Regions from separate parts of the Neorhizobium sp. PAMB6630 genome, predicted to be linked through region 2. Evidence: predicted binding sites of a transcription regulator. Region 2 holds the regulator's gene; each other region holds the start of a gene.
The links. The regulator LexA, encoded in region 2, represses DNA repair genes until DNA is damaged. The targets are predictions, from matches to a motif close to TGTTCNNNNTGTGTTCNG.

Region 1: the regulator LexA is predicted to act here: its motif matches at 2,356-2,373, upstream of AC4CWF_RS00300 (metallopeptidase family protein).
Region 3: the regulator LexA is predicted to act here: its motif matches at 1,720-1,737, upstream of AC4CWF_RS14215 (energy-coupling factor ABC transporter ATP-binding protein).

The regions. Positions count from the first base shown of each region.
Region 1 is NZ_CM177836.1:57,459-61,876, reverse strand. It holds gene AC4CWF_RS00315 (HpcH/HpaI aldolase/citrate lyase family protein) at 1-94, shown strand, start outside; gene AC4CWF_RS00310 (DUF1737 domain-containing protein) at 109-315, shown strand; gene murA (UDP-N-acetylglucosamine 1-carboxyvinyltransferase) at 454-1,764, shown strand; gene AC4CWF_RS00300 (metallopeptidase family protein) at 1,778-2,221, opposite strand; gene AC4CWF_RS00295 (hypothetical protein) at 2,431-3,405, shown strand; gene AC4CWF_RS00290 (Y-family DNA polymerase) at 3,446-4,418, shown strand, end outside.
Region 2 is NZ_CM177836.1:2,002,588-2,007,005, reverse strand. It holds gene kdsA (3-deoxy-8-phosphooctulonate synthase) at 1-644, opposite strand, end outside; gene AC4CWF_RS09435 (VOC family protein) at 647-1,513, opposite strand; gene lexA (transcriptional repressor LexA) at 1,683-2,402, shown strand; gene AC4CWF_RS09425 (ComEC/Rec2 family competence protein) at 2,383-4,215, opposite strand.
Region 3 is NZ_CM177836.1:2,949,472-2,953,889, reverse strand. It holds gene AC4CWF_RS14225 (biotin transporter BioY) at 1-310, opposite strand, end outside; gene AC4CWF_RS14220 (energy-coupling factor transporter transmembrane component T family protein) at 350-955, opposite strand; gene AC4CWF_RS14215 (energy-coupling factor ABC transporter ATP-binding protein) at 949-1,629, opposite strand; gene AC4CWF_RS14210 (winged helix-turn-helix domain-containing protein) at 1,755-2,942, shown strand; gene AC4CWF_RS14205 (GNAT family N-acetyltransferase) at 2,993-3,412, shown strand; gene AC4CWF_RS14200 (DUF5680 domain-containing protein) at 3,437-3,901, shown strand; gene ribB (3,4-dihydroxy-2-butanone-4-phosphate synthase) at 4,238-4,418, opposite strand, start outside.

The DNA of each region.
Region 1 (4,418 bases), 1.9 Mb from region 2:
CAACGGCCGCATGATCGAGCGGCTGCATCTGGTCGAGGCCGAACGGCTTGTGCAGCTGGCCCATCGGATCGAAAAAACCAATCTTATCGATTAAAGAAAGACTGACCCATGAAAGTTTACCGCTTCCTCACCGGCCCCGACGATTCCTCTTTCTGCCACCGGGTGACGGATGCCCTCAACAAGGGCTGGGACCTGCACGGCTCCCCAAGCCACACGTTCAACGTGGCGGAAAACAAGCTCTATTGCGGGCAGGCGGTGGTGAAAACCGTCGAAGGCAAGGACTATCATCCCGACATGAAGCTCGGCGAGCAATAAGCCTCGACAGGCCTGCCGGACGCCATTCCCCGCATGGGCAGGGCTGCGCCTTGAACGATGACGATGCCTTACAACGGCCGGGAAATCCGTGCCTTTGGGGGCATCGATTCGCACCCCAGACACACGGATGAGACGAAAATGGCAGAACCAAGAGCGGCTGAACGCGTAGAATATATCGTCGAAGGCGGCCATCGCCTTTCCGGCGCTATTGAGCCCTCGGGAAACAAGAATGCGGCGCTGCCGATCATTGCCGCCGCGCTGCTGACCGACCAACCCGTCGTGCTTACCAACGTGCCGCGCATCCGCGACGTGGAGGCTCTGGTGCAACTGCTTTCATCTCTCGGCGCCGAAACCGCCTGGACGGACCACAATACCTTGCGCATCCATGCGCGCGACGTGCGCCCGGCAACGCTGGATCCGGATCTCTGCTCGCGTATTCGCGCCTCCATTCTGCTCGCCGGACCGGTTCTTGCCCGCTGCGGAGAAATCACCCTACCGCCGCCCGGCGGCGATGTGATCGGCCGGCGGCGTCTCGACAGCCATTTTCTGGCCTTGCGCCAGCTCGGCGCGCAGATCTCGCTCGAGGGCGATTATGTGTTTCGCGCGACAAAACTCGTCGGGGCGGATGTGTTCCTCGATGAGCCCTCGGTGACTGCGACGGAAAACGCGCTTTGTGCCGCCGTAGCGGCGTCCGGCACCACGATCCTGCGTAATTGCGCCTCCGAGCCGCATGTTCAGGATCTCGCCCATTTCCTCGTGGCCATGGGTGCCCGCATCGAAGGCATCGGCACCAATTGCATGACGATCCACGGCGGTGCGCCGCTTTCGGGGACAAGCCACCGGATCGGGCCTGATCATATCGAAGTCGGCTCGCTGATCGGGCTTGCGGCGGTGACCGATTCGGATCTCAGAATCACCAATGCCGGTGTGCAGCATCTGCGCTCCACCCTCATGGGCTTTGAGCGGCTGGGCATCCATTGCCGGATCGAGGGCGACGATCTGATCGTGCCATCGGGCCAGGCGAAACGGATCGAACCGGATTTCGGCGGCCATGTGCCCAAGATCGAGGATCAGCCCTGGCCGGCCTTCCCGGCCGATACGATGTCGATTGCCATCGTCACCGCCACGCAATGCGAGGGCATGGTGCTGATGTTTGAAAAAATGTTCGAATCCCGGATGTTCTTTGTCGACAAGCTGATCTCGATGGGCGCCCGCATCGTGCTGTGCGATCCGCACAGGGCCGTGGTTTCCGGACCGAGCCCGCTGAAAGCCGCACGGCTGGAAAGCCCCGACATTCGCGCCGGCATGGCCATGCTGATCGCTGCCATGGGTGCTGAGGGCACATCGATCATCAACAATGCCCAGCAGATCGAACGCGGTTATGAACGCATCGACGAGCGGCTGAACGCCTTGGGCGCGCGCATAAGGCGCATTCCCGCGCGCACCTGACGAGGGAAGGCGGCTAACCTGTTCGGTCAGCCGCGTCCTCGACGCTTTCCTCGATCCGCTCCATGTCGTCATCGCTAAGGCCGAAATGGTGGCCGATTTCGTGGATCAGCACATGGGTGATGATATCGCCCAGCGTTTCCTCGTTTTCCGCCCAATAGTCGATGATCGGCCGGCGGTAGAGGCGGATTCGGTTCGGCAATTCGCCGGTTTCCATGCTGAAACGCTCGGAAATGCCACGACCTTCGAAAAGCCCCAGAAGATCGAAGGGCGTCTCAAGCGCCATATCCTCGAAAATCTCGTCGTCGGGAAAGTCCTCGATCTCGATGGTGAGGTTTCCGGTCAGCGCACGGAACTCTTCCGGCAGGTTTCCATAGGCCTCGATTGCCAGCGATTCGAACGTGCTGATGGTGGGGGCGTGGCGATCACGCCAATCATCGGTCTGGTCGACACGGGCCATAACTGCTCCTTTTTCAACGAGCATATAAGGTTTCTGGAAAAATATTTCGAGTGCGGATTCAAGCAAGAGGTGGGGAGGGTGAACGAATCTCATGGGGGCCGCTGTTGACTCTTCGGAGCAGCTCTGGAATCCATAAGAACATAACATGAACAATTGAGGCGAAGAGGATCCTGGAGATCCGCGCCTCGACAAGAAGTGGAGCTGACGTCATGGCGCGATCCGCCCTGGCGCAGGAGACTGTTTTTGCCCTGCGCGAAACGATAGCCCGGCTGGAGGGCAAGCCTATCCCGGCCCTTGCCGCTGCACAGGCGCAAGCGGTGGCAGAAGGGCAGGAGAGGGCACAAGGCCGGCCGGTCCGGCTTAAAACCGGCATTGCTGCGCTGGACGAGGCGCTGGACGGCGGGTTGCCCCTCGATGCGATCACCGAGATCCGCAGCCGCGGTTTTTTCGATGCAGGGTCTGCCAGCGGTTTTACCGTTGGGCTTTCGGTGCTCATCAAGGCACGCGCACCGAAGGCGGAAAATCTGCCTATCCTCTGGATTTCAGACCGCATGGCGACCCAGGAGGCGGGGGCGCCTTATCTCATCGGCATGCGCGGTTTCGGCCTTGGCACGGAGCCGTTTTTTCAAGCTCTGCCGAACCGGCTCGACGAGGCGCTGTGGCTTGCGGAAGCAGCCCTTGCAAGCGGCGCCTTTGGCGTGACCATTCTGGAAACCCGCGGCAATCCCAAAGCCTTCGGGCTGACGGAAAGCCGGCGGCTGGCGTTGCGGGCAAAGGCGGCGGGGCGGCCGCTTCTGCTTTTGCGCCATGCCGCAGAAGAAGAGGCCTCGAGCGCTGCCTTCCGGTTTCTGACCCAGCCGGCATTTGCCTCACACCGACGCCTTCCCGATGGATCGATGCTTGGCGGCAGCATCGGCCCCTCAGTTTTCCGTCTCACATTGGAAAAGAGCCGCAACCCGGCTCCGCTCTGTCTCTCCCTGGAGTGGAATCCCCATGACCGCCAATTCAATTGCGTCGACACGCCAAGACATGCTGTTCCTGAAAGGCAGCCGGCAGCGCATTCTGGCGCTCTATTTCCCAAAACTTTCGACAGACCGGATCTTGCGCCGGCGCCGGGGTCTATCCTGGCGTTTGACAGGCCGGCACGCGGGCGGGCCGATGGATCCTTCGAGCGCGCGTCCTGAGGATGCGCCTCTCGTCTGCGCCGGCCGGCGCGACAATGCCATGCGTCTCACCGCCCTTGACGAACAGGCGCAGGCGATAGGCCTGAAACCCGGCCAGGGGCTTGCGGAGGCGCGCGCCATCTGTCCGCATCTCGTCGTCATCGACGAAGACGAAGCAGCGGACCGACGTTTTCTCGAAGCGCTGGCCGACTGGTGCGACCGTTATACCCCGCTGGTGGCGCTGGAGGGTTCTCACGGCCTGTTCCTCGATGTCACCGGTTCCGCCCATCTTTTTGGCGGTGAAGCAGCGCTTCTTGCGGAAATCCTGAGCCGGATGACGGCGCTCGGCATGGCGGTGCAAGGGGCTATATCCTCGGCGCCCGGACTTTCATCGGCCGTCGCCCGTTTCGGGGAAAGCCGGGTGATCGAGGACAGCGACATCGAGGCCGTGCTTGCCCCGCTTCCGATCGCAGCGCTGCGCGTTGGCGCCGATGTGGTGCAGGCGCTGGCAAAGGTGGGGCTGAAACAGGTGGGTGACCTTCTGGAAGCGCCGCGCGCGCCGCTGGCCCGCCGCTTCGGCGCCCATCTTCTGCTGCGGCTCGATCAGGCGACCGGTCTGGACGAGGAGGCGATTTCGCCGCGCTTGCCGGTGGCGAGCCTGTCGGTCGAGCGGCGGCTGGCCGAGCCGATCCAGTCGGAGGAGGATATTCTGACCCTTGCTGCGCAGGTGGCAGAGGCCCTGAAACCGAGCCTTGAGGCCCGCGCTGCCGGTGGCCGGATGTTCGAGCTGGTGCTGTTTCGCGTTGACGGCAAGGTGTTTCGCTTGAGCGCCGGCGCCTCGCGCCCCTTGCGCGACGGTGCGCGCATTGCCCGGCTGTTTGCCGAGCGGCTGACGGGCGTGCATGACGATCTCGATGCCGGCTTCGGTTTCGAGATCCTGCGGATCAACGTGTTGCGCCACGAGCCCTTTGACCATGCGCAGGGCGATTTCGACGGCGACGACCGCAAGCAGCAGTCGCTGGCTGATTTCATCG
Region 2 (4,418 bases):
TGCCCGCCCGGCTGCTGCACCGAATGGGTTGCATCGAAAATCACCGGAGCGCCGAGCGACGCCATGATCGGCAGCGAGCGCATGTCGGACACAAGCGTGTTATACCCGAACGACGCCCCGCGCTCGCACAGAAGCACATTGGGATTGTCGCTTTCGGTGAACTTCGCCAGCACGTTCTTCATGTCCCAGGGGGCCAGGAACTGGCCCTTCTTGACGTTGATGACGCGCCCCGTTTTTGCCGCCGCAATTAGAAGATCCGTCTGCCGGCAGAGGAATGCAGGGATCTGCAGGATATCCACCGTCTCAGCCACCACGGCGCATTGTTCTTCCGTGTGAATATCGGTCAGCACCGGAAAGCCGAACTCGGCCTTCAGATCAGAAAAGATCTCCATGGCCGTCTCGAGCCCGATGCCGCGCTTGCCCGCAATCGAGGTGCGGTTCGCCTTGTCGAAAGAGGATTTGTAGACAAGACCGATGCCAAGATCATCGCAGATTTCCTTGACGGCGCCGGCCATCATAAAGGCGTGGTCGCGGCTTTCCATCTGGCAGGGGCCGGCGATCAGCGACAGGCGGCCGGTGTTTGAAAAAACGACGCGGGCCGAACCCTCGCCGACGGATACCTCTGCATTGGCTGTGACGGCCATGATCACTCCTCAAACACGAAAGCAGCGCCCTGACCGGGGGCTGCGGCAACGACGATGCGCGTGCCTCTTTTCTTAAAGGCCACGTCATTAGCAGCAAGGCAATCTGCTGTCACGGCAAGATCCGGTGTGGCAAACACCACCGCGGCACCACAAAGCCCGCCGGCTGACGGGGACAGATCAATGCCGAGTTCGTCCGCAACTCCCTGCCGCGACGACAGCACAACATGTCCATTCGGCGCCTGAAAGACATGACCCGAGGCATCCGTGACGGCTTTGGTTTCCAATACCGTCTCAAGAACCGGCAGCGCAGCGGTCGTATCATCTGCGGCAAGCCACACGCCGCGTAATCCAACGACACCGTTTTGATGCCGCTCCAGATGCGCCCGGTCGGCCGGCAAGGGATTAAGCCGCTCGCAGGCGAACAGGATAAATTCGGGAGATCCGCTTTCGGCGAAGGCCAGCCTGAAGCGCGCGATCACCTCATGTCCGTCCGCCGTCAGCGCCGCCCGGGAAAATTCAAGGATCTCGCCGGCGGAGAGACCCGCTGCGACAAACCGCGCGTGGTCTCCATCGGCATCCGGCGAAGCAACCACCAGACCAGAAAATCCATCGTCCCCGCAGGCGGCACGGAAGGCGAGATCTCGCCCGGTAAACACATTGCCCTCTCCTGCCGTGCGTTCGACAGCAGCACGGTCACGGATCGCCAATGGCTCCAGATACAGACCATCGGAGAGAAACACGCAGGCATTCTGCGTCCCAAACGGATGCTGCGCATCCGGCGCCACGGTGAAGCCGAGCGTCCCCAGCCGCTGGCGCGCCACCGCAAGTGTGCGGACGGGCATGACAATATGATCAAGCGGGCGGGCCATGATTCTCTCCTTGGACGATGCGGGCCGCAGTGTAGCGCCGGATAAGCGCTTGAATATCCCGCACGCTCTCAGCAATCGGTGTTTTATCCCCGGCTTTTGAGGGCTTGCGGAACACATATGGAACATATAGTGTCTGTTCTGGATTTGTTTCCACTTCGAGGTTGTCTTCATGCTCACACGCAAACAGCAGGAACTGCTCCTGTTTATTCACGAACGGATGAAGGAATCCGGTGTACCGCCCTCCTTCGACGAGATGAAGGATGCCCTCGATCTGGCGTCGAAATCAGGCATCCACCGCCTGATTACCGCGCTTGAGGAGCGTGGCTTCATTCGACGGCTGCCGAACCGGGCGCGGGCGCTTGAGGTGATCAAGCTGCCGGAATCCTATTCGCCGCCGGCCCAGCCGCGTCGCGGGTTTTCGCCCAGCGTCATCGAAGGCAGCCTCGGCAAGCCGCCGGCCACACGCCCTGCCCCGCCAGCTCCGGCTGTCGAAGAATATACCGGCTCTGCCACCGTTCCCGTCATGGGACGTATTGCTGCCGGCGTGCCGATTTCGGCTATCCAGAACAATACCCATGCCATCAGCGTGCCGATTGAGATGCTGGGCACCGGCGAGCATTACGCGCTGGAGGTAAAGGGCGATTCAATGATCGAAGCCGGCATCATGGATGGCGACACGGTGATCATCCGCAATGGCAGCACGGCCACGCCCGGTGATATCGTCGTGGCGCTTGTCGATGACGAGGAAGCGACGTTGAAGCGTTTTCGCCGCAAGGGCGCCTCGATTGCGCTTGAAGCGGCGAACCCCGCTTACGAGACCCGCATCTTCGGGCCGGACCGGGTGAAAATTCAGGGCAAGCTCGTCGGTCTCATCCGCCGCTATCACTGAGCAGTTCGACAACCGGTTGCGGCAGCGTCTCGTCAAAGATGCGCTGCCGCCAATCATAGGTTCGGTGGATGCTCCAGGGGCGTTTGTTGCCGATGCTGGCGCCACTCGCCGTCCAGTCAGCGAGGCGGGTGCTGCCAGCAAAGCGGATTTCGAGGGCTCCTGTCTTGCGCAGCGTCGTCAGAGTGAGCATCAGCGCGCCGGAGCGGCAGGTTTCGAATCGGGCACGGGCGGCAATCACCACGTCGGCCGTATCGCAGGCGGTTCCCGCATAACGCGGGTCCTCGATGGTGGCGATTCGCACCTTTTCCAGCGAACGGGCAAAACAGCCGAGACCGGCAATGCAGGTGAATTGACCGGGAGGAGCGCTGGTCAGGGCTTTGTCCATGGCGGTGGCAGCCTCTCGCAACTCCTGTTTGGTCAAGGGCGGATCTGGTGGCTTTCGGGGGGAAACGCCTGTCTCGGTTCGGCCAGAGTTCAAGTGAATCGCGTCAGCGTCTGATGGGCTTGGCTTGTGTCCTTCCTCGGGAACGACCGCGCGGATGTCTGTGGCGATCTCTGTTTCGGGCGTGTCTGCATCGGCTCCCGTCTGGCGGTTGTGTGCTGCATCGACGCCGGGCTGTGCATGGGCGCTCTTGGAGGTGCCGGGGGGCAAGTCTTGCGGTTTTGCCGCAGTGTTACGTCGGGGCATGATCGGCGCAAGCGTCTTGTCGATGATGAGCGCATTCTGCCACTGGCGATAGATGAAATCGGGCGGTGTCCTGCGGTTGGTGGCGGCCGTCTGTCCGTCGATGAGGGCGACGAGGCTTGCATCTTCCGAAACCAGCAGGCTTGGCCGTGCGGCATCGTCAGGCCAGAACGACAAAATGAGTGCCGCGGCCATGACCGGCAGGCCGAGCAGTTTTAGCCGTGTGCGCAGGAGGACCAGAATCAGAAAGCCGAACGAGGCTATGGGCAGGAACCAGCCATGCTGTCGCCCGACCGGGGCGTCTCCTCCCCAACCCGCCACCGTCTCGGCAACGGAGATAACCAGCTCAACGCCAAAACCCATCAGTTTCAGGAACGGCGCCTCCAGCCCGAACGGCATCAGCAGCATGGCAAGCATGCCGAAGGGCATGACGATCAGCGATATGATCGGCATGGCCGCGAGATTGCCGGCAAGGCCATAAGTGGCGACGCGGTGGAAGTGGGAAACAGAGAAGATCGAGGTGGAGAGTGCGCCGATGAGCGAGGTCAGCACCACGCCGGCGACCATGCTGGATAGAGCGGCTGTAGCGGCAAGCAGTGCCGGACGTCGCGCGGCAAGCGGATCATGCGGATCGCCATGGAGGCTCGACCAGGCGGCGTAACCGGCCACAAGTGCGGCCGTTGCGGAAAATGACATCTGGAAACTGGGCCCCAGCACCGCCGAGGGTGTCAGGACCAGGATGACGAGCGCCGAGAGCGCCACATTGTGCAGGCTGATCGACGGACGGTCGAACAGCACCGAGGCCAGCATGATCACCATCATCACATAGGCGCGCTCGGCCGAAACACCGAAACCGGAAATGAGATAATAGGCCGTCACCATGGCCAGCGCGCCGATGGCTGCGATCTTCTTGACGGGAAACCGCTGCGCAAAGCCGGCAAACAGGCTGAACACCATTCGTGCGCCGACAAAAAAGATGCCGGCGGCCAGCGCCATGTTAAGCCCGGAGATCGCCACGATATGCGCAAGCCCCGCGACCCGCAGCGCCTCGATGGTTTTTTCCGAGATGGCGCGGCGCTCGTCGGTGACGATGGCGGCGGCGAAAGCCCCGGCATCGCCGGGAACCACGGCGCGGATGCGGGTTCCGATCTCGCTTCGCAGTTCAAACAGCTTGCCAAGGATGCGGGTCGACCAGTTTTCATGCGTGCCGATGCCGACCTTTTGCGGCGCCCCATAGAAAAAGCCGACAGCGCCGATGCCTTGAAAATAGGCAGAAAACGCAAAATCAGCGAGCCCGGGCAGAGCCGGTCCGGAAGGTGGGGAAAGCCGTG
Region 3 (4,418 bases), 950 kb from region 2:
CGCTGAGGTAACCGGTGGCGAAGCTGCCGGCAATCCAGCCGAGGATATAACCGCCGGTCGGCCCCATCAGCACATTGAGCCCACCGCGTCCGCCCGACAGAACCGGAAGGCCGACGGCCACGAGAACGACGAGAAGAGCGTAGGCGAGGGCTCCGCGCCTTGCGCCAATGATGGTGCCGGCCAGCATGACCCCCATGGATTGCGCCGTGATCGGCACCGGAATGAAGCCGAGCGTCACTGGCGGGATCAGGCCCAGCACGATGATGATGGCGGTAAACAGTGCCGAAAGCACGAGATCCTTGGTGGTCATGTAGCGCTCCTATGCGGATAAACTGCCTTGTCGCTGCTTTTACTGACCGCGAATACCGCGCGCGTCAATTGCCTGGGCGATGGCGTCTGCTTCCTTGAGGGTTGAAATGATCAGCGGCCCGATGATCCGGTGTGGCTTCAGCACCAGCCCGCGCGCCGCATGCGCCTCCTTCAGCATCTCGTAGCGGTTCGCGATTTCCGGCACGAAGCGCAACACCAGCCCGAAGGCAAGCCCGCCATCGGAGGCCTTCATCAGGCCAAGCCGCTCCAGAGGCATAAGAAGGGCGGTGATTGCCGCGATAAAGTCGGCAATCGTCGTGGTCGCCGTCACGCTTGCCGCCAGAAACAGGATCGCAAGCAGGCGCAAGGTCGAGACGAACGCCTCGTGCGGTGACAGCACGAATATGTTGACGAGGGCGAAGAAGGCGATGGTGAAGAGTACCGGGCGCAGACGCCGGAAGGCTTCGGTGACCCCAAGCCCCAACCGCAGATAGAGCGTGGCGGTGAGAAGAAGGGCAGAGCCCAGCACAAAGGAATTGTCGACAACGAAAAGCGCAAGGCCGAACAACATCAGACCCGCAAGCTTTGCCCGCACGCTCATGCGGTGGAGAAAGCTTGTGCCCTCGACATAAAGGCTGGTCAGCATGCGGCAATCTCCCGGTAGCGGGCAATGGCCTCGGCACCGTCTCCATCGAAGGCAAGGCTGCTCTCGTGAAACACCAGCACGCGGCCAAAGCCGGCGACGAGTTCCAGATCATGGCTGATGACGATCGCCTGCTGCTCGAGCCCTTCGATTGCGCGGCGCACCAGCGCGCGGTTTTTGAGGTCCAGCTGGTTGGTCGGTTCGTCAAACAGGATGAGCTTTGGCTCTGTCACCACCACGGCCGCAAGCGCTGCCAGCTGCAACTGCCCGCCGGACAGTTCGTGCGGGCGGCGCTTTTCAAGGTCGGTAATGGCGAACCGCTCCATCACGGCGTCCACCGCGTCGTCCAGCGCCTTGCCCTTCAGCCCGCGGGCCTTTGGCCCCATGGCAATGTCATCGCGGATGAGCGGCAGGATGATCTGGTTTGCCGGGTTCTGGAAGATGAAGCCGGTGGCGGCAAGAACCGCTCTGGCGTCTGCCACCGTATCCAGTCCGTCGAGTGTCACGCGGCCGCTCGTTGGCTTCACAAGCCCGTTCACCAGCCGGGCAAAACTTGTCTTGCCCGAACCATTGAGGCCGATCACGCCGATGCGCGGTTCTGATAGCTGAAGGCTCAGCGGCTGTAGAGCCACGCGCTCGCCATAACGCAGTTCGGCCTTGTCGAAGATGATGTGCACGTCTTGTCATCCTGTCTTGCTGGCGTCTCTATAACCGCCGCGCGCCGGAAGGGAAATGTGCCAGACGTTGTGAAAGCATCGGGATAGATGTTGAACAAAACGCGAACGCGCGCTAGCCTCTTCTCATGACGATTCTGATCGACAATCAACAGGCACGGCGGGCCTTCCTGGAACGGCAGGGGCTTTCGCGTGCGCCGAACCTGAAGCTCGGCAAGGCGGGCCTGCTCGACCTCATCGAGGAACTCGGTTTCGTGCAGGTCGATAGTATCCAGACGGTTGAGCGGGCGCATCACCAGATCCTGTTTTCCCGCAACCAGACCTATCGGCGCGAAGACCTCGTGGCGCTTCTGGAAAAAGATGGCGCGCTGTTCGAGCACTGGACGCATGATGCGGCGATCATCCCCGCCACCTTCTTCCGGTACTGGAAACATCGTTTCCTCCGGGAGGAGGCAGCGATTGTCGAGCGCTGGCGCAAATGGCGCGGGGAGGGTTTTGATTCGGTGTTCGACGAGACCTATGCCCGCGTGAAGGAAAACGGGCCGGTGATGGCGCGCGATATCCGCCACGAGGAGCACAAATCCGGCGGCTGGTGGAACTGGCATCCCTCGAAGACGGCGCTCGAATATCACTGGCGCACCGGCCGCTTTGCCATTGCCGGAAGGGTGAATTTTCAAAAACGCTATGATCTGACGGAACGGGTCCTGCCGGCGCATCACCATGAGCCGGAGGTGAGCCACGGCGAATTTGTCGACTGGGCCTGCCGGGCAGCGCTCTCGCGCCTCGGCTTTGCGACATCAGGCGAGATTGCCGCTTTTTTTGATCTCGTCACGCCGCAGGAGGCAAAGGACTGGCTGGCCTCTGAAGCTGAAAACCTGCAGCCGGTGGAGATCGTCACGGTCGATGGCCGTCGTCGCCTGTCCTACGCGCTGCCGGAGATGGTGCCGGCGCTTGCCGATCCGCCGGAACCGCCAGCCCGCATCCGGGTGCTGAGTCCTTTTGATCCGCTGCTGCGTGACCGCGACCGGGCGGAACGCCTGTTTGGCTTCAATTATCGCATCGAGATCTTTGTGCCCGAGCCGAAGCGGCAGTTTGGCTATTACGTGTTTCCGCTTCTGGAAGGCGACCGCCTGATCGGCCGCATCGACATGAAGGCGGATCGCAAGGCGGGCGTGCTCGACGTGAAGCGGCTCTGGCTGGAAAAGGGCGTGCGCGCCTCGGCTGGCCGCCTGGAAAAACTCGATGCGGAATTGCAGCGATTGGCGCGCTTCACCGGCGTTGAACGGGTGAGTTACGCCAGCGACTGGCACGGCTGAGCTTTTGGCGAAGCGATCAACGGGGAACACGCGGGATGCAGGACGACGCCATGGACAGGCAGCACTATCACCTTGAACCACAGGCACCGCCGCTTGAGGATTATCTGCGTCTTCGCCACGAGGCCGGGCTCAGCCCGTTTACGCCGCAGGCGGCCACCATCGGGCTCAAAGGCACGTTTTTCGGCGTGCGGGTGGTGTGCGACGGAGAAATCGTCGGCATGGGGCGCATCATCGGCGATGGCGGCTGCTTTTTTCAGGTGACCGACATTGCCGTGCAGCCAGCGCACCAGGGCAAGGGACTTGGCAAAAAGATCATGGCCGCCCTTGTCGATCACCTGAAGGTGGCAGCACCCGAAAGCGCCTACGTCAGCCTGATTGCCGACGTCCCGGCAAACCGGCTCTACGCCCAATTCGGTTTTGAGGAAACCGCACCACGCTCGCTCGGCATGGCCATGAAGATTGTGCGGTAGGGGAGGCGGGAACCCATGGAGACGATCAAGGATATCGATGGGCTTCTGGCGTTCATCGTCGAGGCCAAGGCCGCCGCTTACATGGGCGGCAAGCCGGGGGAGACGTCGTGCCGGCCAGGCTCGCGGGACATTGCTTATCGCCGGGACGACTGGTCCTATCTCGACAGCTATTTCGGCGGCACGGATTTTCTCGGCCAGGAGGTGGTGTGGCGCCATGAAAAGTCGGTCTGGGCGATGAATTATTACGGGCGCGTGCTGGATGGCAGCGCCATCGACGGCGCCAGAGCCGCCGATGTGCTGCGCACGGCGCTGCCGCTGATGTATGCCGAGGGGCGGTTTCTCGGGGGATTTGCCCAGGATGTCGGGCTGTATCGTTATGTGGATGAGAGCCAAGGCGACTACGCGAGTTTCACGGGCGTCGAGCGTATTCTGGCCGATGGCCGTGCGGTCTACCGGCTTGATTATCACGGTGGACTGGTGATTGCCTGAAAGGCACTTCGGTTATGGTGCTGATTTGGGGTTTTTACCCTTCTGGTTGCCGCCATCTCATGCGGAAGTGTGGGGCTATCACATATGAGATAAATCCCCCCAAACCCTTCCCACAAGGGGGAGGGCTTAACCCAGCCGCGCCCTTTCGTGCAGAACGGGACGCTTGCCGCGCCGTTTCTCCCCCCTCGTGGGGGGCCGAAGGACGGGGCGAGACCCGTGGCTCGACCCCGGTCGGCCCGGCAGGGCAGAGAGGGTCTAGTTTCAAATGCGATAGCTCTCCCCCTTGTGGGGGAGATGGCGGCAGCCAGAGAGGGCTGCCGGCAGGTTCAAAACGCCTTACACAATCTCGGTCGAGCTGATCTTGATGCCGAACCCTTCGAGGCCAACGTAATGGCGCTCGCGCGAGGCAAAGAGGCGGATCGAGGAGACGCCGAGATCTTTGAGGATCTGCGCGCCAAGGCCGATTTCCAGCCATTCGCTGTCGCGGGTCTGGGCATTGCCGTGCTCTTCGGTGCCC